Regions from separate parts of the Streptomyces sp. NPDC007808 genome, predicted to be linked through region 1. Evidence: riboswitches for the same ligand, from Rfam matches in the RefSeq annotation. Region 1 holds a riboswitch; each other region holds the start of a gene.
What was found. A riboswitch is a leader RNA that binds a small molecule or an ion and turns the genes downstream of it on or off. The one in region 1 is predicted to bind cyclic di-AMP.
Positions count from the first base shown of each region.

Region 2: it holds a riboswitch for cyclic di-AMP, as region 1 does, so the genes downstream of both, ACFYNL_RS34310 (M23 family metallopeptidase) here and ACFYNL_RS32680 (transglycosylase SLT domain-containing protein) in region 1, are expected to answer to the same signal.
Region 3: it holds a riboswitch for cyclic di-AMP, as region 1 does, so the genes downstream of both, ACFYNL_RS28035 (transglycosylase family protein) here and ACFYNL_RS32680 (transglycosylase SLT domain-containing protein) in region 1, are expected to answer to the same signal.

Region 1 is NZ_JBIAEQ010000009.1:363,843-373,790, reverse strand. Features, by position in the region: gene recQ (DNA helicase RecQ) at 1-120, shown strand, start outside; gene ACFYNL_RS32700 (M56 family metallopeptidase) at 421-1,359, opposite strand; gene fahA (fumarylacetoacetase) at 1,836-3,056, opposite strand; gene ACFYNL_RS32690 (carboxymuconolactone decarboxylase family protein) at 3,299-3,760, shown strand; gene ACFYNL_RS32685 (HAD family hydrolase) at 3,917-4,747, shown strand; gene ACFYNL_RS32680 (transglycosylase SLT domain-containing protein) at 4,811-5,575, opposite strand; cyclic di-AMP (ydaO/yuaA leader) riboswitch at 5,581-5,753, opposite strand; gene ACFYNL_RS32675 (polyprenyl synthetase family protein) at 6,725-7,735, shown strand; gene ACFYNL_RS32670 (outer membrane lipoprotein carrier protein LolA) at 8,413-9,687, shown strand; gene ACFYNL_RS32665 (ATP-binding cassette domain-containing protein) at 9,747-9,948, shown strand, end outside.
Region 2 is NZ_JBIAEQ010000010.1:253,397-263,344, reverse strand. Features, by position in the region: gene ACFYNL_RS34335 (DUF6082 family protein) at 1-102, opposite strand, end outside; gene ACFYNL_RS34330 (CobW family GTP-binding protein) at 424-1,506, shown strand; gene ACFYNL_RS34325 (DNA topoisomerase (ATP-hydrolyzing) subunit A) at 1,503-3,959, opposite strand; gene ACFYNL_RS34320 (M16 family metallopeptidase) at 4,483-5,862, shown strand; gene ACFYNL_RS34315 (M16 family metallopeptidase) at 5,859-7,247, shown strand; cyclic di-AMP (ydaO/yuaA leader) riboswitch at 7,460-7,622, shown strand; gene ACFYNL_RS34310 (M23 family metallopeptidase) at 7,635-8,420, shown strand; gene ACFYNL_RS34305 (GntR family transcriptional regulator) at 8,609-9,304, shown strand; gene ACFYNL_RS34300 (HPr family phosphocarrier protein) at 9,636-9,917, opposite strand.
Region 3 is NZ_JBIAEQ010000007.1:546,099-556,046, reverse strand. Features, by position in the region: gene ACFYNL_RS28065 (NAD(P)/FAD-dependent oxidoreductase) at 1-95, opposite strand, end outside; gene ACFYNL_RS28060 (hypothetical protein) at 648-902, shown strand; gene ACFYNL_RS28055 (exopolyphosphatase) at 987-1,958, opposite strand; gene ACFYNL_RS28050 (DUF501 domain-containing protein) at 1,955-2,494, opposite strand; gene ACFYNL_RS28045 (septum formation initiator family protein) at 2,606-3,082, opposite strand; gene eno (phosphopyruvate hydratase) at 3,180-4,460, opposite strand; gene ACFYNL_RS28035 (transglycosylase family protein) at 4,843-5,529, opposite strand; cyclic di-AMP (ydaO/yuaA leader) riboswitch at 5,534-5,733, opposite strand; gene ACFYNL_RS28030 (transglycosylase family protein) at 5,943-7,001, opposite strand; gene ACFYNL_RS28025 (cytochrome P450) at 7,169-8,449, opposite strand; gene ACFYNL_RS28020 (nucleoside triphosphate pyrophosphohydrolase) at 9,048-9,948, opposite strand, start outside.

The DNA of each region.
Region 1 (9,948 bases):
TCGGTGCGCGGGGAGCCCGCCGCCGGGGCCGGTGCCGCCGTGGATCGGGACGCGGATCCCGGCGCGGACGACTGGCCCGAGCTGGAGGCGGAGCCGGAGGAACCGGAGGACTGGGCTTAGGCCGGGCCCGCACAGCCCGTCGTCCGCCCGGGGCGGGCCCCGCGGTGTCCGGTGGGTGCTCCGGGGTGTCCGGGGCCGAAGGCTAAGGGAGTGCCGGGCGGAGGCTGAGGAGCGCCGGGCTGAGCGCCGCGTATTGGACGTATTTGAGGCTTCGCCCGGTGCGGCGAGAGGGCGTGCGGGCGCTGCGGGGCAGGCGGGACCGCGCGGGGCGCCCGCCTGGGTCGGGTCCGGCGTGCCGCGCCTGCGGCGAAGCCGCTCAGGGCCCGAGTGGGCCATGCGGCAGTGGCCCGCGCACGACCGTCAGGTCAACGCCGTCAGTCCCGGAGCGAATGTGATCAGCACGGGGAGCAGCGGCACCAGCGCGGCCAGGGTCGTCGTCAGTGCCCGGTCGCGGCGGCCCAGGCGCGGCGGGGGCTGGAGCAGGCGGTTGACGCGTTCGCCCAGGAGGCGGTGGGTGGAGTCGCAGGTAAGGACGCCGCGGTGCTGGTTGAGCTCGATCAACGCCAGTGCCGTCGTCAGGTGACCGCAGCGCCGTGACGCGGTGTCGTCTGCGGCCAGTTCGACCAGGCGGTGGGTCTGGTCGCAGAAGTGCGCGAACAAGGGGACGTGGGGGAAGCCGGTGGCAAGCGCGGTGGAGAGGTGCAGCAGCCAGTCGTGGCGGGCTCGGGCGTGGCCACGCTCGTGGGTGAGGACGGCGTCGAGCTGGTGGTCGGTGAGGCGGCGCAGGGCGCCTGTGGTGACGATCAGCTGGGACGGACTGCCCGGCATCCACCAGGCGTCCGGGTACTCGTCCTCCAGGACCAGCAGCGGGCCGCGCACCGAGCCCAGCCCTGCGGGCAGTTCGGGGGCGCGTTCCCGAAGGTGGGCCCTGGCCTGGCCATGGCGTCGGCGCGCCTCGACGAGCTCGCGGAGCAGCATCGCCGTCGTCCAAGCGGCACCGCAGGCGAGCAGCAGACCGAGTCCGGCCGTCCAGGTCGGGGTGGCCGAGAGGTCGTACGCCTCGGTCACCGACGGGGGCGCCGGCGCGAACAGCTGGGCGCGCACCGTGCCGAAGACGGCGGCGGTGGCCAGGGCCAGGGCCGTGAGGCAGCACAGTAGGACGGTGGCGACCAGGCACTGCCAGGTCCAGAGGGCGACCACGGGTTCCCGTTCGGGCCAGGTGGCCCGGGTCAGCGCTCGGGGGACGGGTACGGCGGCCGTCAGGGCGACGATGCTCAGCAGGAGCAGGCAGACGGTCATGCCGGGGGCTCCGGATCCTGGTCAGGGAAGGTGCGGGGTCGGCTGTGCGGGGCGGTGGGCCGCGAGGGACGGCTGCGGCGCGCTTCCCACCGCCAGTCAGTATGACGGTGACCGTCGCGAGAGTCAGCCGGAAAGACGCCCCGAATGCAGCCCGCGCAGACGGTCAGCGGTCCGTCCGGCCGCGCACCGATGCCGCGAAACGGCAGGCGGCGGTTGTGAGTTGACCAGGTCGCGGGCCAGGGCGCCCGGAGTTCGGGAGGGCGGGGGCCCTCGGCGGGCGAGCGGACGGCCCCCCGGTTTCCGACCGGGCCGGAGCCCGGATTCCTACTGGGCCGGAGCCCGGTTTCCGACTGGGCCGGAGCCCGGTCTCCGACTGGGCCGGAGCCCGGATTCCTACTGGGCCGGAGCCCCGGATCCAGGGCGGGAGACCGCAACCTGCCCATGGGCGCCCCGGCCGCCGCAGAGAGCCCCCGGCATCACCCCGCCACGATCCGCCCCGTGACCTCGCCCAGCCCCACCCGGACCCCGCCCGGCCCCGGAGCCCAGGCGGACATCGTCACCACGTCGCCGTCCTCCAGGAACGTCCGCTTGCCGTCCGGCAGCTCCAGGGGATCCCGGCCGTTCCACGTCAGCTCCAGCAGTGACCCGCGCTCGCGTTCGGTCGGGCCGCTCACCGTGCCCGAGCCGAACAGGTCGCCCGTGCGCAGGGAAGCCCCGTTCACGGTCATGTGGGCCAGTTGCTGGGCGGCCGTCCAGTACATGGAGGAGAAGGGAGGTTCCGAGATCACATGACCGTTGACGGCCACCGAGATACGCAGGTCGTAGCCACCGGGTTCCGTCTCGGAACCCGAGTCGTCCAGGTACGGCAGCAGCGGGTGGGTGCGCTCGGGCGGTGCCACGCGCGCATCCTCCAGGGCGTCGAGCGGGGTGATCCACGCCGACACCGACGTGGCGAAGGACTTGCCGAGGAACGGGCCGAGGGGGACGTACTCCCACGCCTGGATGTCACGAGCCGACCAGTCGTTGAGCAGGCACAGGCCGAAGACGTGCTCCCGGAAGTCGCCCAGTGCCACCGGCTTGCCCATCCGAGACGGTGTGCCGACCACGAAACCGACCTCGGCCTCGATGTCCAGGCGGACCGACGGGCCGAAGACCGGAGCCGCGTCAGTGGGCGCCTTGCGCTGGCCGGACGGCCGTACGACATCCGTGCCGGACACGACGACCGTGCCCGCCCGGCCGTGATAACCGATCGGGAGGTGCTTCCAGTTGGGAGTCAGGGAGTCCGCCGCGTCGGGGCGGAAGATCTGGCCCACGTTCCGGGCGTGGTTCTCGGAGGCGTAGAAGTCGACGTAGTCCGCGACCTCGAAGGGGAGGTGCAACGAGACCGACGACAGCGGATGGAAGAACTCCGTGATCGCCTCCTGATGCGCCGGCACCGTCACCCAGGCGGTCAGCGCGCGCCGGACGTCCGACCAGGTGGTGGGGCCCGCGGCGAGCAGAGGGTTCAGCGAGTCCTTCGCCAGCAGCGGGGCGTACGGCGAGCCGAGTGCGTGGGCCGCCCCGCCCGCGTCGAGGACGTGGTCGCCGAGCCGGACGCCGACCCGGCGTGCGGCGTCCGAGCCGGGGAGGGAGAAGACGCCGTACGGAAGGTTGTGCGTGCCGAAGGGGTCGCCCTCGGGGAGATCGAAGGGGGGCATGGGGTGGTGCCTCACTCTCATCCGCTCCGTGTGCCATGTGGTCGGGCCACACGTTACGTGTGAGGCACCCCTCTTGGGCAGTGCCGGGTTTTCGCGTCGCCGGTCGTGAATCACCAGGTCGCCGCATATGGCGCCGGGCTTCGGCAGATCCGCGGGGCCGATGTGTGCCGCCGGTTCGTCACAACCGCGGGTCGGGATCCGTCAGTGCAGTGAAAGCGACACCACTGACACCGGAGGCAGCAATGCAGGCAAGGATGACCAACCCGGCGTACGTCCTTCCGAACGCTCTCAAGGGCATCGGCACCTTGTTCCATGCGATCGGCGAGAGCGGTCTGCCGCAGGAGGTGGCCGAGATCGTCGGGCTGCGTGCCAGCCAGATCAACGGGTGCGGCGCCTGTGTGCACGGCCACACGGCCAACCTGCGCAAGGCGGGGACGAGTGACGAGCGGATCGATTCCGTCTCGGCGTGGCGGGAGGCGCCCTGGTTCACCGATGCCGAGCGGGCCGCGCTGCGGCTGACCGAGGCGATGACGAGGCTCGCGGACCGTTCGCACGAGTCGGTTCCGCAGGAGCTGTGGGACGAAGTGGCCGACCACTTCGACGAGAAGGAGTTGTCGGCGCTGATCCTCACCATCTCGGTCACGAACATGTTCAACCGCATCAACACCACGATCAAGGAGCCGGCGGGCACCACGTGGGGGTGAAATCGCAGCAAGGGTAAGGAAGTTGTCGCAGGGGAACAGAAACGAAAACAGAAGGGGGAGCGGCCGGGCAACCGGAACAGGTGTCAACACATGTGAACACAGCAGCCGTCCGGTTCACGTCGAGTCGATGGGGCGTCCTGTCCGTATTCTCTGATCATGGCCGCACCTATCGCATATTCACTCATCGCCACTGACCTCGACGGGACCCTGCTCCGAGGCGACGACACGCACTCGGACCGGTCCGTCGACGCGCTCGCGCTGGCGGCGGCGGCCGGTGCCCAGCACCTCGTCGTGACCGGGCGGCCGGCGCCAAGGGTGCGGCCGCTCCTCGACGCCCTGGGCAGTACGGGGCTCGCGGTGTGCGGACAGGGTGCGCAGTTGTACGACGCCGGATCGGACCGGCTGCTGTGGTCCATCACCTTGGACCGGGAGTTGGCGGAGACCGCGCTCGGCAAGATCGAGGCGGAGGTGGGGCAGGTGTACGCGGCCGTCGACCAGGACGGGGTCGACGGGCTCACGCTCATCGAGCCCGGCTATCTGATGCCCCACCCCACTCTGCCCGCGGTGCGGGTCGGGCGTCGCGAGGACCTGTGGTGCGAGCCGATCAGCAAGGTGCTGCTGCGTCACCCGACCTTGTCGGACGACGAGTTGGCGGCCACGGCGCGGGCGGTGGTCGGTTCTCTCGCCACCGTCACCATGTCGGGGCCGGGGACCGTCGAACTCCAGCCATGCGGCGTCACCAAGGCGACCGGTCTCGCGCTCGCCGCCGACCATCTCGGCCTGGGCGCGCACGAGACCATCGCCTTCGGTGACATGCCCAATGACATCCCCATGTTCGACTGGGCCGCCCACGGTGTCGCGATGGCCAACGCCCACCCCGAACTCAAGGCGGTGGCCGACGAGATCACCCTCTCGAACGAGGACGACGGCATCGCCGTCGTCCTTGAACGGCTGTTCGTGGGGAGCCTGGCCGACTTCGCCCAGTAGGCGGTAGGCAGTAGGGGGTACGCAGTAGGCCCGGCCCCGGGTGGGGGCCGGGCCGTCCGCGGTCTAGTAGGGCCCGTTCACGTTGTCGATCGAGCCGTACCGCGCGGCCGCGTAGTTGCACGCGGCGGTGATGTTCGCGACCGGGTCGAAGGGGTCGTACGCCGTGCCCGGCACGTGGTACGCCGCGAAGGTCGGGTCGATGACCTGCAGGAGGCCCTTGGACGGGGTGCCCGCCACGGCGTTGGAGTCCCAGTTGTTGATGGCGGCCGGGTTGCCGGACGACTCACGCAGGATGTTGCGGTGAATGCCCTCGTAGGAACCAGGAATTCCCTTTTGAGCCATGATGTCCAGCGCTTCGCGGATCCAGCCGTCCAGGTTGTCGGGGTAGCTCTTGGCGGCGGCCTGGGTGGCGCGGGCCACGCTGGACTTCTTGGCCGGCGCGGACGCCTTGTCTGCCGTCTTGCCCGGCGTCTTGGTGGCTCGAACCTTCAGGTCGACGCCCGGGTGGATCAGCCGGGGGTTGTCACCGACGGCCTCGCGGTTGTCCTTGTAGAGCTGGCGCCAACCGCCCTGCGCGTCGTACCGCTCCGCGATGCCGTAGAGCGAGTCGCCCTTCTTCGTGGTGTACGTGAGGGTCTTGGCCTTCACCGCGGCCGGCGCGGACTGAGGCGCCGTCTGCAGGGTGCCGGGGACCTTGGCCGGCTCGGCGGCGGTGGCGTTGGTCGCGCTCAGCAGCGGGAGGGCGAGAGCGGCGGTTCCGGTTCCGGCGGCGACGACGCGTCGGGTGAGCGGGTTGGTACGGGGGCGGCGGTGCTTGCCTCGGGGCATGGCGCTGTTCCTCTCCGGCGCCTGCGAGGTGAGCTGTCGGGTTCGGGCGGGAGATGCCCGGCCGTGCCGCCCTGGGACGGCACGACTTCACCCCCAGCCGGGCCCGTGCCATCGAGGCGTCGGGTCCGGCGACTTACCTGGGTCCCCCGCTCCTGCCGTGCGTGAGTGAGTGCGTAGGTGGCTGACTCGGGCGGCGGCAGGATTCGGCGTCCGCCCGACTGAGCGGGAACGTATGCGAGAGCACATGTCGGGAACAAGTGCCGTGGTCACTTGTTGGGCGTGTTGACCATGGTCGGGCGTCTATGGGGCGCTTGATCCTTTGCGGTTGCCAAGCCTCAACTTGCGTGTGTTGAAAGGGGAGGCGGGGCGGGGGTGGTCGACCGGGGTGAGGGTTGCGCGTGACTCAACTCACTGGTGTCCACAAGAGCGGCAAATCGGGCAATGGATCCAACTCGCCTTTAAATGGCCGTATCTGGAGTCCGTTTTTCCCGTGTGCGGTGGAAAAGGGGGTCTTCGTTCCGTCTTGTGTTACGCGCCCGGATGGGCCGACCCAGTGTCAACACGTGGAAGGTCCGGCTCACTTCGCGTGGAAGGTTCGGCTGGCTTCGCGCGGAAGGTTCGGCTCGCTCGCGCGGAAGGTTCGGCTCGCTTCGGACTCGCGGCAGTGTCCGGCGTGGACGGAACCTCGGACGTGGTGCGCGTCGTTGTCATGGTGAGCGTCCGTGGCTCCTGCCCCGCTGTGGGTACTCGACGGGTGCCGGTGCGGGCCCGCCCGGAGGGGCGTCTCGAAGGGGGGAGGGCGTGCGGATGTGCGCGAGGGTGAGACTCGCCGGGGTGACGGACGGCGCTTCTGTTCGACATGTCCATGGCGGCACGGAAGGCTTCCCGCGTGGGGCGCTCGCGCCGGTCGAGGGGTCCCGTGTCGCGGCCGCGTCAGGATTATGGATGCTATTTACCTATAAGGGGATAGGTATCCGGCCTTATCGGGTGATCAAAAACATACCGGTCGTGATCCGATACCGCCCATGGTGGACGGGTGGGCGGCATCGGTGATCGAAACGTGACCGGATACGCTGACTTGAGTGATGGCAGCGACCTATCGACAAACCGTGTAACCGCCAGCAGACACCAGCAGACAGGAGACCCCTCGTGACCGTCGTCGGGCCGTTCGGGCTGAGCGTGCGGGACCAGGCTCTGGAAGCCGATGTCCAGGCCGGATTGGCGGCTGTCGAGGAGGGATTGCTCGAAGCCACCAAGAGTGAGGTCCCCTTCATCACCGAGGCCGCCCAGCACCTGGTGCGGGCGGGCGGAAAGCGGTTCCGGCCGCTGCTCGTGATGCTCGCCGCCCAGTTCGGGGACCCCTATGCGCCGGGGATCGTGCCGTCGGCCGTGGTCGTGGAGCTGACGCATCTGGCGACGCTCTACCACGACGACGTGATGGACGAGGCCGCGGTGCGGCGCGGTGTCGACAGCGCGAACACCCGCTGGGGCAACTCCGTCGCCGTCCTGACCGGGGACTTCCTGTTCGCGCGGGCCTCGCACATCCTGGCCGACCTCGGGCCCGAGGCGGTGCGGGTGCAGGCCGAGGCGTTCGAGCGGCTGGTCACCGGGCAGATCCTGGAGACGGCGGGGCCGCAGGACGGGCGGGATCCGGTCGAGCACTACCTGGACGTGCTCAGCGGCAAGACCGGCTCGCTGGTCGCGGTGTCGTGCCGGTTCGGGGCGATGATGTCCGGCGCCGACGAGACGGTCGTCGATGTGCTGACCCAGTACGGGGAGCGGCTCGGGGTCGCCTTCCAGCTGGCGGACGACGTGCTGGACATCGCGAGCGACTCCCACGAGTCCGGCAAGACGCCAGGGACGGATCTCCGGGAGGGGATCCCGACCATGCCGGTGCTGCGGCTGCGGGAGCGGGCCGAGCGCCTCGGGCTCGCCGAGGACGTCGCCCTGTGCGAGCTGCTGGCGTCCGACCTGAGTGACGACGTGCGGCACGCCGAGGCGCTGTCCGCGCTGCGGGTGCATCCGGCGCTTGAGCAGGCGCGCCGGGACACGGTGCGGTACGCGGAGGAGGCGCGGGCCGCGCTGGCTCCGTTGCCCGACCTGGACGCCAAGGCCGCGCTGATGGAGTTGTGCGACGCCGTGGTGCACCGGGCCGGATAGCCGCCCGCCGGACCTCGCCGCGACCCCTCGCGCACGGGTCGCGGGCCCCGGTCGCGGCAGCCCTTGCCGCATGTGACTCGCTTCACGCGCCGGTGTGCGCATCCAGGAGAGCACCCCGCGAAACCCGGTGGTCCCACCGTCGCGGTGGTGGCCGCCGCCCTCGCCGCCGACCGCATCCGTGCGCACCGTCCCACCAGGGCGCCGACGCCGCTCACGGTGAACGCTCCCGCTCCCCTCAAGGCCCGGTGGGCCGACCCGACTTCCCCTTGCGCCGGCCTCGCCGATGCGGCGGTTGAACGCCCTGCCCGGGCGAGTGCGACCTGAAGGCGACGCGGTTTCGCGCGCCGCACGCCGGGCGAACCGCGCGCAATCGGGGGCACACACGCCGGGCGAACCGCGCGCAATCGGCGGCACACGCCCCGGCGTCTTCTCCCTCGACCCCTACGGGTCGGGGGAGACACCGCCGTCGGCTGTCATACCGCAGGTGTACGCGGAGTTGGCTCCGCAGGCTGACGAATCGCCCTGGCCGATTTGGTCAGATGGAAACACGGACAACACCACTCCTCACCGATTCGGGTGAGAATGGCGGCTCAGGGGTGGACCTGCGCGGGATCGCAAGACTCCCGGGCGAGGAAACGAGACGGACAGCCGCCGCCGACGACGGAGGTAAGGCACACATGGCACCGTACGCATCCGACGACAGTACGACCGGCGGGGAGAGCGACGACCTGCGCGTGGGGCGGCGCAGGGCCGCGCGGTACGTCGTTCCCGTCACGGTGGTGGGCGTCGCGGCGGCGACCATCGGGCTGGTACCGGCGATCGCCGACTCCGGCGACCCGGACCTGCCGAAGATCACCGCGCAGCAACTCGTCGAGAAGATCGCGAAGTCGGACGTGCAGCAGCTGTCCGGCACCGTGAAGATCAGCACCGATCTGGGCCTGCCGGACCTCGGTGGCCTGGAGTCGAGCCTCGCCTCCGGCGCCATGGGTTCGGGATCGGGTGACGGATCGTCCGCCGATCCCTCGGCCAAGCTCACCGAACTCGTGTCCGGCACGCACACGCTGCGGGTCGCCGCCGACGGCCCGGACCGGCAGAAGCTCTCCCTGCTGGAGAAGGCGTCGGAGTACAGCCTCATCCACAACGGCAAGGACGTCTGGGGCTACGACAGCGGGTCGAACGAGGTCTTCCACGGCACCGCCGACGAGCCGCAGGCCCACAAGGAGCGGTCCGAGAAGGTCCCGGCGACACCCAAGGACCTCACCGAGGAGGCGCTGAAGGCGGTCGACGACACCACGTCCGTCACCGTCGACGGCACCGCCCAGGTCGCGGGCCGGGACGCGTACCGGCTGCTCATCAAGCCGAAGCAGTCCGGGACCACGGTCGGCGCGATCACGGTCGCCGTGGACGCCAGGACGGGCATGCCGCTGAAGTTCACGCTGACTCCGTCCAGCGGCGGCGCGGCCGTGATCGACGCGGGCTTCACCCAGGTCAGCTTCGCCAAGCCGGCCGCTTCCACCTTCGACTTCACGCCGCCCAAGGGCGCGAAGGTGACCGAGGAGGGCGAGCTGGAGGGGGCGGCCGGTGAGCACGGCGGCCCGAAGTCCGAGGAGGAGTTCCGCAAGGAGCTCGACAAGGAGTTCGGTGGCCACGGCGGCCCGAAGTCCGAGGGCGGGCACGGCAAGGCCTCCGACGGTCCCGAGGTCATCGGTGAGGGTTGGAACTCCGTGGCCGTCTTCGACACCGGCGGCGAGGGTGTTCCCTCCGGCTCCGAGGTCGGTGGCGACATGGGCGGCTTCCTCGACTCCCTGGGCGACAAGGTCACCGGCGACTTCGGCTCGGGCACGGTCTTCAAGACCCGCCTCATCAACGCCCTCATCACGGACGACGGCAAGGTCTACGTGGGCGCGGTCGACAAGAACGCCCTGGTGAAGGCCGCCGACTCGGCCGAGTGACCCGGGCCGAGCGTCTCGCGCGGCGATGAACCGAGGAGCCTGAGGAGCCTGAGGAGCCCATGGAGGAACTGCCCGCCGCGCAGACCGGCGAGGCCGGTGAGGCCGACCCGGCCGGGGGAGCCCAATCGGCCGGGGAAGCCGGACCGAGCGGGGAAGCCGGATCGGCCGGTGAGGCCGACCCGACTGGTGAGGCCGACCCGGCCGCGCGGGCCAGGCATGTCGCTCAGGCCAGGCATGTCGCTCAAGCCAGGCATGCCGCTC
Region 2 (9,948 bases), on a different contig from region 1:
GAGCCGTCGCCTGCGCGAGGCCAACGTCATCCCGGCGGTGGCGAGCATCAGACCGGCCGCTGCCGAGCCCAGCCTCACCGCGGCGTTTTTCTTTGTGGCCATGTCAACCCCCGAATCAGGCGGCCGTCCGCCGGTCGTCGGAAGGTGGGTCGACTGGAGGGGACCGGCGGGGCGTGGGCGGCGCTTGCCGTCTCCCAGGGTGCCGAGCGGCTCTGATCGGCGGGGAGGCGGAGAGGAGGCGCACGGAGGGAAGCGAGGGTCGCACACTCCGGCGCCTTGCCCAACGTCTGCCCAGCAAGTGCTGCTAACAATCGTTCACTTCGCGATGTTTCCTGCGGTTCGTATCCTGGGTCGGCAGTCATTTTTCGTAAGTGCGCCGGGGCCGAGAGCCGGTGCACGCACAGGCGTGAGAGAGGTCGCACGTTGGGGCACAGCCGCACCGCGCAGCAGATCCCGGTCGTCGTCCTCGCCGGATTCCTCGGTTCCGGCAAGACGACTCTGCTCAACCACCTCCTGCACCGCAGCGGAGGCACCCGCATCGGCGCCATCGTCAACGACTTCGGCGCCATCGAGCTCGACGCCATGGCCGTCGCGGGCGCGCTCGGCGACTCGACGGTCTCCCTCGGCAACGGCTGTCTGTGCTGCGCCGTCGACGCCAGTGAGCTGGACGTCTACCTGGAACGGCTCGCCCGGCCCGCCACCGGCATCGACGTCATCGTCATCGAGGCCAGCGGGCTCGCCGAGCCCCAGGAACTCGTGCGCATGGTGCTCGCCAGCGAGCACCCGGGAACCATGTACGGCGGGCTCGTCGAGGTGGTCGACGCCGTCGAGTTCGACGACACCCGGGCCAAGCACCCCGAGATCGACCGGCACCTCGCCCTCGCCGACCTCGTCGTGGTCAACAAACTCGACCGCGCGGCGGACGGCGATCGCGTCCTCGAACTGGTCCGCGGCCTCGCCGACAGCGCCGCCGTCGTCCCCGCCACCTACGGCCGGATCGACCCCGAGTTCCTGTTCGACTGCCGACCCGGCGAGGAGCGCATCGGGCAGCTGTCCTTCGACGACCTGCACGAGCACGACGACGATCACGGCGACCATCTGCACACCGGCTACGACAGCCTGCCCTTCACCTCCGACGTCCCGCTCGACCCGCGCCGGCTGATGCGGTTCCTGGACAGCAGGCCGCAGGGGCTGTACCGGATCAAGGGATACGTCGACTTCGGCCCGCACGACGCCGCCAACCGCTACGCCGTGCACGCCGTCGGGCGGTTCCTCCGCTTTCACCCGGAGCCCTGGGGGCCCGCCGAGACCCGCCTGACCCAGCTCGTGCTCATCGGCTCCGGCATCGACACCGAAGCCCTCGCCAAGGAACTCGCGTCGTGCAAGAGCGACGCCCCGCACGCCGACGAGCACGGCATGTGGGGCGTCCTGCGCTACGTACGAGACCCCGACGAGGCGGACCCGACCGGTCCGCCGCCCCAGGATCCCTACGATCCGTCGGCCTAGACCGGTCCGGCCACCACCGCCACCGTCTTCGGCAGCGAGACCCCCGAGCCGTCTCGGCGCGGGTCGATGTCCGGGAGCTCCGCCGGAGTGCCGTTCTTCTGCGCGGCGCGCGCCGGGAGGGCACCCGCCCAGGCCACGGACAGACAGTTCTCGCCCTTCAGGAAACGCTGGCAGCGCACGCCGCCGGTGGCGCGGCCCTTGCGGGGGTACTGGTCGAACGGGGTCAGCTTGCCGGTCGTCTGCACGGAGTCGTCCAGCGTGCCGCGCGAGCCCGCGACCGTGAAGACCACCGCGTCGGCCGCGGGGTCCACGGCCGTGAAGGAGATGACCTTCGCGCCCTGCGCGAGCTTGATGCCGGTCATGCCACCGGCCGGCCGGCCCTGCGGACGGACCTGGGACGCCTGGTAGCGCAGCAACTGCGCGTCGTCCGTGATGAAGACCAGGTCCTCGTCACCGGTGCGCAGCTCCACCGCGCCGACGATCCGGTCGCCCTCCTTGAGGGTGATGACCTCCAACTCCCCCTTGTTGGACGGATAGTCGGGCACCACCCGCTTGACCACGCCCTGCTCGGTGCCGAGCGCCAGGCCGGGGGAGGACTCGTCGAGGGTGGTCAGGCAGACCACGGTCTCGGTGCCCTCCAGGGACACGAACTCCGACAGGGGCGCCCCGCCCGAGAGGTTCGGCCGCGACGCCGTCTCCGGCAGCTGCGGCAGATCGACGACGTTGATCCGCAGCAACCGCCCCGTGGACGTCACCGCGCCCACCTCGCCGCGAGCCGTGGCCGGCACCGCCGAGACGATCACATCGTGCTTGACGCGCCTGGCCTCGCCGTCATCGGGGAGGGGGCCGCCGTTCGCCGTACGGGCCAGCAGGCCCGTCGAGGACAGCAGCACCCGGCACGGGTCGTCCGCCACCTGGAGCGGAACGGCGGCCACCGGGGCACCCCCGGACTCCAGCAGGACCGTACGGCGCTCGGTGCCGAACTTCTTGGCCACCGCGGCCAGTTCGGTGGAGACCAGCTTGCGCAGCTCCGCGTCCGAGTCCAGGATCCGGGTCAGCTCGGCGATCTCCTGGTTGAGCCGGTCCTTCTCCGCCTCCAGCTCGATGCGGTCGTACTTGGTGAGACGGCGCAGCGGCGTGTCCAGGATGTACTGGGTCTGCACCTCGGACAGCGAGAAGCGCTCCATCAGGCGTTCCTTCGCCTGCGCGCTGTTCTCGCTGGACCGGATCAGGCGGATGACCTCGTCGATGTCCACCAGCGCCGTGAGCAGACCCTCGACCAGGTGCAGACGGTCGCGCCGCTTGCTCCGGCGGAACTCGCTGCGCCGCCGTACGACCTCGAAGCGGTGGTCGAGGTAGACCTCAAGGAGCTCCTTCAGGCCCAGGGTGAGGGGCTGGCCGTCGACGAGCGCGACGTTGTTGATCCCGAAGGACTCCTCCATCGGCGTCAGCTTGTACAGCTGCTCCAGGACGGCCTCCGGCACGAAGCCGTTCTTGATCTCGATCACCAGCCGCAGGCCGTGCTCGCGGTCGGTGAGGTCCTTGACGTCGGCGATGCCCTGGAGCTTCTTCGAGCCGACCAGGTCCTTGATCTTGGCGATCACCTTCTCCGGGCCGACCGAGAAGGGCAGTTCGGTGATCACGATGCCCTTGCGGCGGGCGGTCACCGACTCCACGGACGCCGTCGCGCGGATCTTGAAGGTGCCACGGCCCGTCTCGTAGGCGTCCCGGATGCCGGCGAGGCCGACGATGCGGCCGCCGGTGGGCAGGTCGGGGCCCGGGACGTGCTTCATCAGCGTGTCCAGATCCGCGTTCGGGTGGCGGATCAGATGGCGGGCGGCCGCGATGACCTCGGCGAGGTTGTGCGGCGGCATGTTCGTGGCCATGCCGACCGCGATGCCGGAGGCGCCGTTGACCAGGAGGTTCGGGAAGGCGGCGGGCAGCGCCACCGGCTCCCGCTCCTGGCCGTCGTAGTTGGGGACGAAGTCGACCGTGTCCTCGTCGATCGACTCGGTCATCAGGCTCGTCGCCGCGGCCTGGCGGCACTCGGTGTACCGCATGGCGGCCGGCGGGTCGTCGTTGCCCAGCGAACCGAAGTTGCCGTGGCCGTCGACCAGCGGGAGCCGCATCGAGAAGGGCTGGGCCATGCGCACCAGGGCGTCGTAGATCGACGCGTCGCCGTGCGGGTGGAGCTTGCCCATGACCTCGCCGACGACGCGGGCGCACTTCACATAGCCGCGGTCGGGGCGCAGGCCCATCTCGTTCATCTGGTAGACGATGCGGCGGTGCACCGGCTTGAGGCCGTCGCGGGCGTCCGGCAGGGCGCGGGAGTAGATGACCGAGTACGCGTACTCGAGGAAGGAGCCCTGCATCTCGTCGACGACGTCGATGTCGAGGATCTTCTCCTCGTACGAGTCGTCGGGCGGCGGGGTTTTCGTGCTGCGGCGGGCCATCGCTGCCGGCTCCTCTTTTTCTGGTCGCTCGAGCGTTTGACGGATCTGACGCGGACCATTGTGGACCGTGGCACTGACAACCACCGACCAGGACCCGAATGTCGGCCTCCCGCCCGGCGTCCGAGAAGTGTCGCCGACGCCGGCCGCCCATGGCGACCGGGGGGGACGGATCGGCACCAACGGCCGTGGGCCGTGAGCGGTTCCGCCGAGGCAAACGCGCGCCGCGGAACCGTTCACTCGCCGGAGTGATCTCGTTCCGGACGATCGTCGAGGCGGCTCGGCCGGGGCGCGAGCACGACGGGAGCGGGCCGGGCGCCACCGCCCGCCGGGGGCGCGGCACGCGGTGACGAGCGATGCCGCGGCGCCGCCCGCGCGACCTCCCCGGCCCTCGTCGGCCACCGTCCGGACACATCGTTCTGACCGGGAACTTCGCCGACCCTTCGGACGCTGCATACAGTGGCAGGAACTGAGCACGACATGTTCGACACAACGCAGTGCACGCGACCGGAAGGACACCTTGCCCATGGGTCACACGGCCACACCGGAGGCACAATCCGGCGGCCTCACCGCGACGGAGCACCGCCTGGCCAACGGCCTGCGCGTGGTGCTCTCCGAGGACCACCTCACGCCGGTCGCCGCGGTCTGCCTCTGGTACGACGTCGGCTCCCGCCACGAGGTCAAGGGCCGTACCGGACTCGCCCACCTCTTCGAGCACCTGATGTTCCAGGGCTCGGCGAGCGTGAAGGGCACGGGCCACTTCGAGCTCGTCCAGGGCGCGGGCGGCTCGCCGAACGGCACCACGAGCTTCGAGCGCACCAACTACTTCGAGACCATGCCCGCCCACCAGCTGGAGCTCGCGCTGTGGCTGGAGGCCGACCGCATGGGCAGCCTGCTGGTTGCGCTCGACGAGGAGGGCCTGGAGAACCAGCGCGACGTCGTCAAGAACGAACGCCGCCAGCGCTACGACAACGTCCCCTACGGCACCGCCTTCGAGAAGCTGACGGCGCTGTCGTACCCGGACGGCCACCCGTACCACCACACGCCGATCGGCTCGATGGCCGACCTGGACGCGGCCAGCCTGGAGGACGCCCGCGCGTTCTTCCGCACGTACTACGCGCCCAACAACGCCGTTCTCACCGTCGTCGGCGACATCGACCCGCAGCAGACGCTCGCCTGGATCGAGAAGTACTTCGGCTCCATCCCGTCGCACGACGGCAAGCCCGAGCCGCGTGACGGCTCGCTGCCCGACATCATCGGCGAGCAGCTGCGCGAGGTCGTCGAGGAGAACGTCCCCGCGCGCGCGATGATGGCCGCCTACCGCCTCCCGCAGGACGGCACGCGCGAGTGCGACGCGGCCGACCTGGCGCTGACCGTCCTCGGCGGCGGCGAGTCCTCCCGCCTGTACAACCGGCTCGTCCGGCGCGACCGTACCGCCGTCGCGGCCGGGTTCGGCCTGCTGCGCCTGGCCGGAGCGCCCTCCCTGGGCTGGCTGGACGTGAAGACCTCGGGCGATGTCGAGGTCCCGGCCATCGAGGCCGCCGTCGACGAGGAGCTCGCCCGCTTCGCGGCGGAGGGCCCGACGGCCGAGGAGATGGAGCGCGCCCAGGCCCAGCTGGAGCGCGAGTGGCTGGACCGGCTCGGCACGGTCGCGGGCCGCGCCGACGAACTGTGCCGCTATGCCGTCCTGTTCGGCGACCCGCAGCTCGCGTTCACCGCCGTGCAGCGCGTCCTCGACGTCACCGCCGAGGAGGTCCAGGCGGTCGCCCAGGCCCGTCTGCGCCCGGACAACCGCGCCGTGCTCGTGTACGAGCCGGTCGCCGGCGAGGCCGAGGACCTTCAAGCCGCCGCCGACGGGGCCGCCCCCGCCGGGACCACCGACGAGAACGAGGAGTCGGCGCAGTGACCGAGCTCGCCAGCATGGAGTTCCACCCGCAGCCCCAGGCCGGCGAGGCCCGGCCCTGGGCGTTCCCGGCGCCCGAGCGCGGCGAGCTGGACAACGGCCTGACGGTGCTGCGCTGCCACCGCCCCGGTCAGCAGGTCGTCGCCGTCGAGGTGCTGCTGGACACGCCCCTGGACGCCGAGCCCAAGGGCCTCGACGGCATCGCCACGATCATGGCGCGCGCCTTCTCCGAGGGCACCGACAAGCACACCGCCGAGGAGTTCGCCGCCGAGCTGGAGCGCTGCGGTGCCACGCTCGACGCGTACGCCGACCACCCCGGCGTCCGTGTCAGCCTCGAAGTGCCGGTCTCCCGGCTCCCCAAGGCGCTCGACCTGCTCGCCGACGCCCTCCGGGCACCCGCGTTCCACGACGCCGAGGTCGAGCGCCTGGTGCGCAACCGGCTCGACGAGATCCCGCACGAGCTGGCCAACCCCTCCCGCCGCGCCGCCAAGGAACTCGCCAAGGAGCTGTTCCCGGCGAGTTCGCGCATGTCGCGCCCGCGCCAGGGCACCGAGGACACGGTCGCGGGCATCGACTCTGCGGCCGTACGCGCCTTCTACGAGCGGCATGTGCGCCCCGCGACGTCCACCGTGGTGGTCGTCGGCGACCTCACCGGCGTCGACCTCGACGCCCTGCTCGGCGACACCCTCGGCGCCTGGACCGGTTCCACGGCCGAGCCGCGGCCCGTTCCGCCGGTGACCGCCGACGACACCGGACGCGTCGTCATCGTGGACCGCCCCGGCGCCGTGCAGACCCAGCTGCTGATCGGCCGGCTCGGCCCCGACCGGCACGACCGGGTATGGCCGGCGCAGGTGCTCGGCACGTACTGCCTGGGCGGCACCCTCACCTCCCGCCTGGACAAGGTCCTGCGCGAGGAGAAGGGCTACACCTACGGCGTGCGCGCCTTCGCGCAGGTCCTGCGTTCCGCCCCGGACGGCACGGGTGCGGCGATGCTCGCCATCAGCGGCTCCGTCGACACCCCCAACACCGGCCCGGCGCTGGACGACCTCTGGAAGGTCCTGCGCGGGGTCGCCGACGAGGGGCTGACCGACGCCGAGCGCGACTTCGCGGTGCAGAACCTGGTGGGGGTGGCGCCGCTGAAGTACGAGACCGCCGCCGCCGTCGCGAGCACCCTGGCCGACCAGGTCGAGCAGAACCTGCCCGACGACTACCAGTCGACCCTGTACCAGCAGCTCGCCGCCACCGGCACCGTCGAGGCCACCGCCGCGGCCGTGAACGCCTTCCCGGTGGACCGCCTGGTGACGATCCTCGTCGGGGACGCGGCCGAGATCCGGGAGCCCGTCGAGGCCCTCGGCATCGGTGAAGTCACCGTCGTGGCAGCCGAGTAGAGGAACCCGAGCGGCGCGGGCGAGCGCACGCGCGTAGGTGCCCTGGTGACATCGAAGCCACCAGGGCACCTTTATGCCCGAATTGAGGGAGAGGTTGCCTGTCTGGCCTGTGGGATGCGCTACAAAAGCCGCGATCCGTTTGGGGATTGAAAGTCCTCCCGCTTAGCGTCTTCCGGGCTGTTCGTCAGGCAGTGCGCCGCGCCCGCGGCACCGGACAGTCATCGCCGAGTCCCCGTACGGCGCGAGCCAGGGGAGCCGGGGACCCAGTAGTCCCTGGGGTGAATCGGACGCCCGCGCGAGCCGCGAGGGGGTCCGTAGGAGACCTTCCTGCTCCGAACCCGTCAGCTAACCCGGTAGGCGAGAGGGAAGGAAAGGACCAGCCACTACATGGCGTTCACCTGCGCCACGGGGAAGAACCGCCCCGCCGGGAAACACCGCAAGCCCAGCCGGTTCGAGCGCACCACGGCCCGCGCGGCCGGCGTCGCCGCTCTCACCGCCACCGGCGTCATCGGCACCCTGGCCGCCCCGGCCCTCGCCGCCGAACCCGCTGTCGAGCAGACCGGGCTCATCCCCGTCATCACCGTCGACGACTCGATCGCCGAGCAGATCGACGCCCAGGCCGACGCGCAGGAGCAGGCCGCCCAGGAGGCCGCCGCGGCGAAGAAGGCCGCCGAGGAGGCCGCCCGCAAGAAGGCGGCGGAGAAGGCCGAGAAGGAGCGCGAGGCCAAGGAGCGCGCCGCCCGCGAGGCCGAGCGCAAGCGCCTGCTGTCCTACGTCGCCCCGATCTCCGGCTCGTACGTCTCCACCGGCTACAAGTCCGGCGGCGCCGTCTGGTCCTCCGGCAGCCACACCGGCGTCGACTTCCACGCCGCCAGCGGCACCTCCGTCCACGCGGTCGGCGCCGGCACCGTCGTGGAGGCCGGCTGGGGCGGGGCGTACGGCAACAACGTCGTGATCAAGATGAACGACGGCACCTACACCCAGTACGGCCACCTGTCGTCCATCGGCGTCTCGGTCGGCCAGAGCGTCACCCCCGGCCAGCAGATAGGGCTGTCGGGCGCCACCGGCAACGTCACCGGCCCGCACCTGCACTTCGAGGCCCGCACCACGGCGGAGTACGGCTCCGACATCGACCCCGTCGCCTATCTGCGCGCGCACGGCGTCAACCTCTGACGGCTCCACCCCGCTTCCAGAAGCCCCGGCTCACCGAGCCGGGGCTTTCGGCGTTTCCGGGGTGCTCGGCTGTCCAAAAAATATCCATGGATTCCGGCTCCCCGTCGGAAATTCCCGCTGTTTGCAATAGAGTCACTGACCACGCGTCGTTCGTCGACGTTTCACGGGGATTAAAGCGGAGGTCGGTCATGCGTATTCCGGCGCACTCGGTATGCACCGCGATCCGGGACGACATCGTCGCCGGGGTCCATGAGCGCGGCAGCCGGCTCACCGAGGAACTCCTCGCCCGCCGCTACGGCGTCTCCCGCGTCCCCGTGCGGGAGGCGCTGCGCACCCTGGAGGCGGAGGGTTTCGTGGTGACCCGGCGGCACGCGGGCGCGTGCGTGGCCGAACCGACCGAGCTGGAGGCCGCGGACCTGCTGGAGATGCGCTCCCTGCTGGAGCCGCTCGGCGCCTCCCGGGCCGCCCAGCGGCGCACCGAGGCCCATCTCAAAGTGCTGCGCGGCCTGGTCAAGTTGGGCCAGGAGCGGGCCAGAAGGGGCAATAGCGAGGATCTGCGCTCGTTGGGCGGCTGGTTCCACGAGACGCTGGCCCAGGCCTCCGGCAGCCCTGCCCTGACCTCGATGCTGACCCAGCTGCGTCACAAGATCGCCTGGATGTACGCGGTGGAACCGCCGGTCGACCCCATGGAGTCCTGGACCGAGCACGGCGCGATCGTGGACGCCGTGGCGCGCGGCGACGGCGAGCGGGCCCGGTCGATCACGGCGTTGCACACCGAGCGCTCGCTCTCCGCGCACCGGCTGCGGTTCGGCTCCGGCGGTGAGCGCAGGGAGCGTGTGAGGAATTCGCAACATCCCGTAAACATGCAGAGCCTGCGGCATTAACACGGGCGCCGTATACAAAGAGGAGATATTTGGGGCGGTGTATTTCTGCTGCCCTTTTCGCGGGCGCTGCCCCTTTCTCGCGCGTCCGGCGGTGAAAACGCGGGCGCTCCTATAAAACAGCCGCCCCTGAAAACGGCCGTGCCCCGACCGGGGACAGGTGACGCCCGGGCCGGGGAACCGGCGCGGCCCTGCCCCGTGAAGAGGTGCGCCCCGCCCGGAAACAGCGGAGCCCGCCCGGAAGCAGCGAAGCCCGCCTGGAAACAGCGAAGCCGCGCCCGCCGGAAAGGCGGACGCGGCTCCACCGCATGCTGCGGAGACCCGCTCAGGCCGTTCAGACCGTCTCGGGCAGCTCCTCAAGGCCCTCGGAGACCAGCTTCGCCAGCCGGTCGAGGGCGGCGTCCGCCCCGTCGGCGTCGGAGGCGAGGACGATCTCCTCGCCGCCCTGGGCGCCCAGGCCCAGGACGGCCAGCATGGAGGCCGCGTTGACGGGGTTGCCGTCGGCCTTGGCGATCGTCACCGGGACGCCTGTGGCCGTGGCGGCTCGGACGAAGATGGAGGCGGGGCGGGCGTGGAGGCCCTCGGCCCAGCCGACGTTGACGCGGCGCTCAGCCATGTGTTGCTGCCCTTCGGTGTTCAGGGTTGTC
Region 3 (9,948 bases), on a different contig from region 1:
CCGTAGCGCATCTTCTTGAGGATGCGCCGAGCTGCGTACAGGCCTACGTACCCACCGCCTACTACGAGGATCCTGGGACGCTCCGTGGTGCTCATGCCATCGAGTATCCACCCGCTCCAGGGGGGTCGCTCGTGCGCCCCTTCACAAGCTCTTCCATGCCCTGTGCTACACTCCCCGGCCCGCGTGACGCAGGTCATGGTCACGATCGGGAACCGGCCCACCCCGCGACCCGTTGTCAATGCCGCGTGAGCTGCCTCTCTGTCCCGTCGGGCCCCCTGTGAGCGGACGGAAACACCCTCCGGGGGCGGTTTACCCCGGCCCTCATACACCGCCCATCTGAACATGTTCAAGGGCCTGTTCACCCCTCGGAAGGGTCAACCGGCCCCTGTCCTTGCTTCGGGAGGGCCGAATTCCTTGTGAAGAACTTCACGAACTTTCCCGGGCGGGCACTCGCGCGCGGCGGAAAAGGGGCCCGCGAGACCCCCTCGGAGGCGCTCGTACGCCGGTCGGCGCGCTCACTCGCGCAGCCCGCTGACCAGTCGGGAACGGGTCTGGCGCACCCCTCGCGGAGGGCGGCCGCGGGCGCCGTTCACCCGTCGGCCACGCTCGGCGAGCGGAGTGGACACAACGGTGCATAACGTTCAGCCATGATCACCACACACCGAGCCCTCAAGCGGGCCTCCTCGCGAATAGTCTCTGTCGGCGCTGCCCTGGGCATTGCCCTGGCGTTGGGGGCAGCGTCGGCCGCCTCCGCCGCGGCCGCTCCCGCCCACCCCGTCGCCACCAAGGTCGCGGCCGGTGGCCATGGTCACCACCACGGACACCACCACGGTCACCACCACGGACACCACCACGGCGACGACGGGGGGTGCAGCGGCCTCATCGTCCTTCTCTGCAACTGACGGACAGCCCCCGTGGGCATAGACGACGGCCCCGTCACCTCTGGGAGGTGCCGGGGCCGTTCCGTGCCGTTCGGGGGCCGACGGTCAGCCGCCGGGCCGGCCGCCCTCGGCGTCCTCGGCCACTTTGAAGGCGATGCCGTCGAGGATGTCGTGCTCGCTGACCACGACCTCCTCCGCGCCGATCCGCTCCATGATCGCGAGCAGCACCAGGGCACCCGCCGCGATGACGTCGACCCGCCCCGGGTGCATGGACGGTACGGCCGCGCGCTCGGCGTGGGTGGAGTGCAGGAGCCAGTCGGTGATCTCCCGGACCCGGTCGCGGGTGATCCGCGAGTGGTGGATGCGGGTCGAGTCGTACCCGGGCAGGTCCTGGGCGATCGCCGACACCGTGGTGACCGACCCGGCGAGCCCCACCAGCGTGCGCGCCTCGCGCAGCGGCACCGTCTCCTCGGCGAGGTCGAGGGCCGCCTCGATGTCCGCCCGCATCGCTGCGATCTGCTCCGCGGAGGGCGGGTCGGAGACGACGCCGTCCCGGACCAGGTGACGTTCGGTCATCCGCACACAGCCGACGTCCACGGACCGTGCCGCCCGGACGTGCTCCTCGCCGACGACGAACTCGGTGGAGCCGCCGCCGATGTCCACGACGAGGTAGGGCCGGTGCAGGTCCTCCCGGCCCGCCAGCTCCTTCGTCGCCCCCGTGAAGGAGAACTCCGCCTCCTGGTCCCCGGTGATCACCTCGGGCTCGACGCCCAGGATGTCCACGACCCCGCGCACGAACTCGTCGCGGTTCTCGGCGTCCCGCGAGGCGGAGGTCGCCACGAAGCGCAGCCGCTGCGCGCCGTGCTCCTTGATGATCGCCGCGTACTCGTGACAGGCCGCGAAGGTCCGCTCCAGGGCCTCGGGAGCGAGCCGGCCCGTGCGGTCCACGCCCTGGCCGAGGCGAACGATCGTCATACGGCGGTCCAGGTCGACGAGTTGCCCGGTCAGCGGGTCGGCGTCGGCGACGAGGAGCCGGATGGAGTTGGTGCCGCAGTCGACGGCGGCGACCCGGCTCACTGGACGTCCCCCTCGGACGCCTCCGGGAGCGTCACGCAGGCTCCCTTGCGCCACCACTCGGGCAGCATCGCGAGGGCCTCGTCCCCGAGCGGGTTGACTCCGGGGCCCGCGGCCAGGGAGTGCGCCACGAGCACGTGCAGGCACTTCACCCGGTCCGGCATGCCACCGGCGCTGGGGAAGCCCTTCAGCTCCTCGATCTCGTCCCGGCGCCGGATGTAGTCCTCGTGCGCGGCACGGTACGCGGCGGCCAGCTCCGGGTCGGTCTCCAGCCGCGCCGTCATCTCCTTCATCACGCCGTTCGCCTCCAGCGTGCCGATCGCCGACGACGCCTTGGGGCACGTCAGGTAGTACAGCGTCGGGAAGGGCGTGCCGTCGGGCAGGCGCGGGGCCGTCTCGACCACGTCCGGCTGCCCGCACGGGCACCGGTGCGCGATCGCGCGCAGCCCGCGCGGCGGACGCCCGAGCTGCTGCTTGAATGCCTCGACGTCCGTGTCGGTGGGCTCGGTGCGCGGGGTGGGCGGCGGGGGCGTTTCCATGCCTGTCTTTCTATCGGTTTCTCGCCGGCGACGGGTCGGCCGGTCCGGGCGATCGGTTCGCCCGGACCGGCCGGCCTCGCTGCTCTCGCCGGTTTCTCGGTCTCGCTGGTCTCAGTGGTCGGCGGCGTCGGCCTTGTCGACCCCGTCCCAGATGTCGGTGTACCAGGGGCGGTCGGCCGCGCCCTGGTCGGTCCGCGACTGCCGGGCGGCGTCCGGGTCGATCACCACGAACCCGGTCTCGCCGGGCATCACATAGTGCAACCGCTCCCGGATCCGCTGCTCGGCGTAGGCGTCGTCCTGCCAGCGTGCCTTGGTGTCGCGCAGTTGCTCGACCCGCTCGGCGGCCTCCTGCTTCTGGCGCTTCAGGTCGGCGATCTCGGCCCGCTGGGAGACGTACTGCCTTATGGGGTAGGCCAGCGCCACCACCATGGAGCAGACGACCAGCGCGAGCAGGGCGGCGCGTCCGGTGAGCCTGGAGCGCCGGGCCTGCCGCTTGGTCTGGGAGCGGTAGACACGGGCAGCCGTCTGCTCGCCGAGCAACCGGATCCTGGTCGCGGTGGAGAACCGGTCCCGGTCCTTGACGGCCATGTCCCGCCTCCCGTTTCACACGCGTACGTCCCCGCACACGGTACGGGACCGGTACGGGGACGTACGTACGACTGGCTAAGGATTGACCCTTTACGGCTCAGCCCTTGAAGCGCGGGAAGGCGCTGCGGCCGGCGTACACCGCGGCGTCGTCGAGGATCTCCTCGATGCGCAGCAGCTGGTTGTACTTGGCGACGCGGTCCGAGCGGGCCGGGGCGCCGGTCTTGATCTGGCCGCAGTTCACGGCGACGGCGAGGTCGGCGATGGTGACGTCCTCGGTCTCGCCGGAGCGGTGGGACATCATGCACTTGAAGCCGTTGCGCTGGGCCAGCTCGACGGCGTCCAGGGTCTCGGTGAGCGAACCGATCTGGTTGACCTTGACCAGCAGGGCGTTGGCGGCGCCCTCCTCGATGCCGCGGGCGAGGCGCTCGGGGTTGGTGACGAACAGGTCGTCGCCGACGAGCTGGACCTTGTCGCCGAGGCGCTCGGTGATGGTCTTCCAGCCGTCCCAGTCGTCCTCGAACAGCGGGTCCTCGATGGAGACGAGCGGGTACGCGTCGACGAGCTCCGCGTAGTAGTCCGTCATCTCGGCGGCGGAGCGCTCCTTGCCCTCGAAGACGTAGACGCCGTCCTTGTAGAACTCGGAGGCGGCGACGTCGAGCGCCAGGGCGATCTGCTCGCCGGGGGTGTAGCCGGCCTCCTTGACGGCCTCCAGGATGAGGTCGAGGGCGGCGCGGTTGGAGTCCAGGTTCGGGGCGAAGCCGCCCTCGTCGCCGAGACCGGTGTTCAGGCCCTTGCGCTTCAGCACCTTCTTGAGGGTGTGGTAGACCTCGGCGCCCCAGCGCAGCGCCTCGGAGAAGGTCTCCGCGCCGATCGGGGCGATCATGAACTCCTGGATGTCCACGTTGGTGTCGGCGTGCGAGCCGCCGTTCAGGATGTTCATCATCGGCACCGGCAGCAGGTGCGCGTTGGGACCGCCCAGGTAGCGGAAGAGCGGGAGGTCGCTGGCCTCGGAGGCGGCGTGGGCGACGGCGAGCGAGACGCCGAGGATGGCGTTGGCGCCGAGGGAGCCCTTGTTGTCGGTGGCGTCCAGGTCGAACATGGCCTGGTCAATCAGGCGCTGCTCGGTGGCGTCGTAGCCGACCAGCTCCGGGCCGATCTGCTCGATGACCGCGAGGACGGCCTTCTCCACACCCTTGCCCAGGTAGCGGTTGGGGTCACCGTCGCGGAGCTCGATGGCCTCGAAGGCGCCGGTGGAGGCGCCGGACGGGACGGCGGCACGACCCGTGCTGCCGTCGTCGAGGCCGACCTCGACCTCGACCGTGGGATTGCCTCGGGAGTCCAGGATTTCCCGGGCTACGACGACGTCGATGGACGGCACGAGCATCTCCTTCTTGGGATGTGACGCGATGTGTCGCTGGTGGTGCGGGCACGGGGCCTCGCGCCTAGAGCCTAACCGCCCCCGGGACATCGGTCGGCGAGCGACCGTCCCGTGGACAGACTGACGGTACACATTGTTCCCAGGCGGAACAAAGAGCTTCCGGATGACGGACAGGAAACGAATCCGCAGCGAAGGCCGACGCAAGGATGCACCCGTGCCGTCGGGCGACCGGACGCGGACAGAGAAAAGCCCCGCCCCGGCGCGTACGGGGGAACACGCACCGGAGCGGGGAGTCCGTGGGGACGGGGGGGGCGGCCCTCACGGGGTCCTGACTCTGAGGTCCACGGATGTGAGGGCGCCGGGGTTCAGCTTTCGGCCCGCACTACTTCAGGTGCAGCTGCTGACCCGGGTAGATCAGGTTGGCGTCCTGGACGATGTCCTTGTTCAGCTGGAAGAGCTTCTCCCAGCCGCCCTTGACGTCGTGCTCCTGGGCGATCGAGCTGAGGGTGTCACCCTTGGCGACCTTGTACTCGCCGTCGCCCTTCTTGACCTTCTTGCCGGTCGGGGTGGTGACGGTCTTGTCCTTCTCGGCGGCCGGGCGCTCGGCGGAGCGGGAGGCCGACTGCTGCTCGGTGGAGCGGGTGGTGGTCTCGGAGCTCTGCGAGGAGTCGCTCGACGAGGCGCCGGAGTAGGCGGCGTTCGACAGGCCGGTGCCGCAGTGCGGCCAGGCACCCTTGCCCTGACCGGCGAGGACCTTCTCGGCTATCTCGATCTGCTGGGCCTTGGTGGCCTGGTCGGCGGTGGAGGCGTACTTGGTGCCGCCGTACGCGGCCCAGGTCGAGGCGGAGAACTGCAGACCGCCGTAGTAGCCGTTGCCGGTGTTGATCGACCAGTTACCGCCGGACTCGCACTGGGCGACGGCGTCCCACTCGGAGGCGGTGGCGGCCGAGGCGCTGCCCGCGGCCATCAGCGGGGCGGCGACGGCGGCGGCGCCGGTGACGCCGACGACGGCGATGGCACGGACGGCCTTGGACGGACGACGGTGCTTGCCCTTGCTGGAAAACAGCATGGAGAGATCCCCTCACCGACGCCTACGAGGTGAGCTGTCGGGTTCGGGCCGGTTGAGTTGCCCGGCCGCGCACGCTCGCCTCTCGGCTGCTGTTGCGCGGCTTCACCCCGAGCCGGCTCCGGCCGTGCGGCCCCGAAGGGCCTCAACTGCCGGACCCGGCGCAAACCTTGGGTCCCCCGCTCCTGCCTACGGCGCTTGACGCGACGACTGTTCCCGTACGGCCGCCGGCAGGATTCGGCGTGACGGCCATCGGGGCCCGCACTGGTGGCGAGCGGTCACGACCGTAGACACGCGATTCGCGGAATTTCAAAGACGATCAGGGCTTCTGAGATCTATCTCTCACTACATTTAAAACGGACATTCAGGAGCGAAACGTGACGCGAACTCCCGCAGTTTTTCGCCCTGTTCGGCCCCTATTCGGTCGGGACGTCCAGGGTCTGACCGGGGAAGATGTCGTTGGCGTCGGCGCCGATGGCGTCCTTGTTCGCGTCGTACAGCGCACGCCATCCGCCGTCGAGCTCAAGGGAGTCGGCGATGGAGGCCAGGGTGTCCCCCGGGCGGACGCTGTACGAGGCGTGGCGGCCGGAGGGCTTGGCGGCGCCGTCGACGACCTCGCTCTCGTCGGCACTGGCTCCGCGATGACGCCCGGAGCCGGTGGTCGCGTCCTCGATCGACCCGGTGTCGACCAGGCTCCAGGAGCCCGCGGACTGCCCCAAGTCGTCCCGATTGTCCCCCTTGGGGGCTTCTACGGGAGAGCTGTCCGGCGACTGCGCGACCCGGGAGTCGGGCGACGCGTCCGCCTTTTCGGACTTTTCGGCCTGCGGGGATGACGAGGGAGACGATGAGGAGCTATCGGGCGATTCGGACGATTCATCAGAAGAGCCGCTCGGCGAGTTCGAGTCACCCGACGGAGTCGAGGCGTCGGAAGAGTCCGAAGAACCGGAAGAGTCGGATGAAGTCGATGAATCAGATGGGTTGGACCTGTTGGGTGATCCGGATGAATCGGACCGACCTGGCGAGTCAAGCAATCCGGATGACCCGGACACCTCGGACGGCGAGTCCTCCTCCACACCGGTGTCCAGGTCGACCGACCCCGACTCCTTGGTGAGGCCGTTGAGCACCGCGCATGTGCCCCAGGGGCTGGTTCCGCGGTCCGCGAGGATCTCCTGCGCCACCGCGATCTGCTGGGAACGGCTCGCCAGGTCGGGGCTCGCCGCGTAGTCGAGACCGCCGTACTCGTCCCATTCGTCCTGGGTCAACTGCAGGCCGCCGTACTGCCCGTTGCCGGTGTCCGCGCTCCAGGATCCACCGCTCTCGCAGTCGGCCACCTTGTCCCAGACCGTACCGTCGGCCGCGCTCGCCCCCGTGGCACCGAGGAGCGGGATGGCGATGGCGGAGCCGGTCACTCCGGCCGCGACCAGGAGTGCCGGCGCCTGACGGGGGCGACGGTGACGACCGTTCCCGGAGAGCATGCGGGGACCTTTCACGAGACAGCAGTGACCGCGGCGCGTGAAGCGTGGGCGCCGTCGTTGATCCGTGAACGTATAGGCAGACGATCACTTGTCACAAGTTAATGCCGCGCAGATCACGTGAAGATCACAGAGGTGAGTGCGTGTCACGTTTGCCGAGGTGGACACACTCACCCAACTGGGGTGAACCGCACCGGAAGTGTTCGCAGCCCCCGCATGATGAGGCCGCCGCGCCACCGCAACTCGGCCGGGTCCACCGCGAGTTGCAGGTCCGGGAGCCGGGTGAGCAGGGTCGCGAGGGCGGTCTGGCCCTCCAGGCGGGCCAGCGGGGCGCCGAGGCAGTAGTGGATGCCATGGCCGTACCCGAGGTGCTGGTTGTCGCGGCGGCCGAGGTCGAGGACGTCGGGGTCGGCGAACCGCTCCGGGTCCCGGTCGGCGGCGGCCAGGACGACCAGGACGGGGTCGCCGGATGCGATCCGCTGCCCGCCGATGGTGAGCGGCTCCTTGGCGAACCGCCAGGTGGCGAGTTCGACGGGGCCGTCGTAGCGCAGCAGTTCCTCCACTCCGGTTTCGAGGAGGGCGGTTTCCTGGGCGGCCAGGGAACGCTGGAGGCGGGCGCGCTGCTCGGGGTGCGTCAGCAGGGCGTAGGTGCCGTTGCCGATGAGATTGACGGTGGTCTCGAAACCGGCGAACAGCAGGATGAAGGCCATGGCGGCGGCCTCGTTCTCGGTGAGGTGCTCACCGTGGTCGGAGGCGCGGATGAGGCCGGAGATGAGGTCCTCGCCGGGTGCGGGGGTGTCCGGGAGTGCCTCGCGCTTGCGGTGGATGAGGTCGGCGAGATAGCCGCGCATCTTCTTCACCGACCGCGCGACACCGCCCCTCGGGCCACCCTGGTGACGGATCATCATGCCCGCCCAGTCCCTGAAGTCGTCCTGATCCTCTCGGGGAACGCCGAGCAGGTCGCAGATGGCGTAGATGGGGAGCGGGAAGGCGAACTCGTGGATGAGGTCGGCCTCCCCTTTGTCCGCGAACCCGTCGATGAGGCTGTCGGTGAGCTCCTGCACGCGGGGCGCGAACTCGGCGACCCGGCGCGGGGTGAACGCCTTGCTGACCAGACGGCGCAGCCGGGTGTGGTCCGGCGGGTCGATGTTGAGCAGATGCGTCATGAGCTCGGCCTTGCGCTCACCGGGGATGCCGGTCTTGCCCTTGGCGTGGGCCGGTTCGTCGTGATGGGCCGGGTTCTTGGAGAGCCGGTTGTCGGCGAGCGTCTGCTTGGCGTCGGCGTACCGGGTGACCAGCCAGGCCTCCACGCCGCTGGGAAGACGCGTCCTGTGCACGGGCGCGTGGTCCCGCAGCCAGGCGTAGGCGGGGTAGGGGTCGGTGGCGAACTCCCAGGTGAAGAGCTCCGGGGGTTCGGGCGCGGCATCGGCGGGGGCGTGCTGGTCGGTCACTCCTCGACCGTATCCGGAGGGGCGGCGGGGGCACGGCCGTGGGGGCCGGGCGACTCGGGGCGGGGGGCCGTGGGGCGGGGCGTGGGGCTGTGGGGCGGGGGCGTGGGGGCCGGGCGACTCGGGGGTGGGTCTGGGTGGCAGGGGTGTGGGGCCGGGCGACTCGGGCGGGGGGCTGTGAGGCGGGGCGTGGGGCTGTGGAGCGGGGGCGTGGGGCCGGCGACTCGGGCGGGGGTCTGGATGGCAGGGGTGTGGGGCCGGGCGACTCGGGCGTGAGCCCGTCGGGCACGGGCGACGGGGGACCACTCAGGCGTGGGCCCAGGTGGCACGGGCGTGAGGGCCGGACCACTCAGGCGGGAGCCCTGTGCCGGGCTCGGTGCCCGGCGGGTCCGCACGTGTCGGTGCTCTGGGCCGGCCGCGGCGGAAGCGGGCTTGGGCGGCCGAGGGTCTCGGAGGCGGGGGGCCTGGGCGGCCGAGGGTCTCGGAGGCGGGGGCCTGGGTGGCCGAGGGTCTGGCCAAGCGGGGGCCTGGGTAGGCGGGGCCCTGGGTAGAGGGCCCCCTCGGCGGTCCGGGGGCGTGGCCGGGGCGGACCCGGGCACACCTACGCGGACAAGCCCTCGGCAGCCCGTACGGCATCGCGGTAGGCCCGGGCCGCTACTCTCAGCGCTGCCTCGGGGTCCACTCCGGCCGCCTCGGCGCGGACCGCCAGTGCCAGCAGTTCATATCCGACTCCTTCGCCGGTCGGCAGGTCCACCTCCAGTTCCGCCGTCCGCACCCGCGACGCCAGCTTCGCCGCGAGGGCGAGGCCCGGCTGGCCGAGCGGGATGCCCTCCGTCACCGACTCGCGCCGCTTCTCGACGGCCTTCGTGCGCAGCCAGTGCTCCTTGACCTCCTCGGGGGTCGTCGCCGTCTCGTCGCCGAAGACGTGCGGGTGGCGGTGGATCAGCTTGGTGACGATGCCGCCTGCCACGTCGTCGATGGAGAAAGGCGCCTCCGGGTCCTCCTCGGCTATGCGGGAGTGGAAGACGACCTGCAGGAGGACGTCCCCGAGTTCCTCGCGGAGTTCGTCGCGGTCGCCTTCCTCGATCGCCTCGACGAGTTCGTACGCCTCCTCGATGCCGTACTTCGCCAGACCCTTGTGTGTCTGCCGGGAGGACCACGGGCACTCGGCGCGGATGCGGTCCATGACCTGGACGAGGTCGAGGAGGCGGGCGCCGGGCAGGTCGTAGGAGGCGGGGAGCAGCTCCAGGTCGGGCATGCTGACGCGTCCGGAACCGGCGAGGCGGGCCAGACCGTCGGTGAGCGCCGGCTCGCCCTCGCCGGTGGCCACGACGACGACGGTGCGCCCGCCGGCGCAGGCGTCGATCAGTTCCTCGGCGCTCGGGGCGGCCTCGTCGACCGTGATCCCGGCCTCGCGCAGATACGGCAGCTGTGGGTGCGTGCCGTCCGCGCACAGCACACGGTCGGCCCCGTGCAGTGCCTGCCAGGCGGGCCAGGACAGC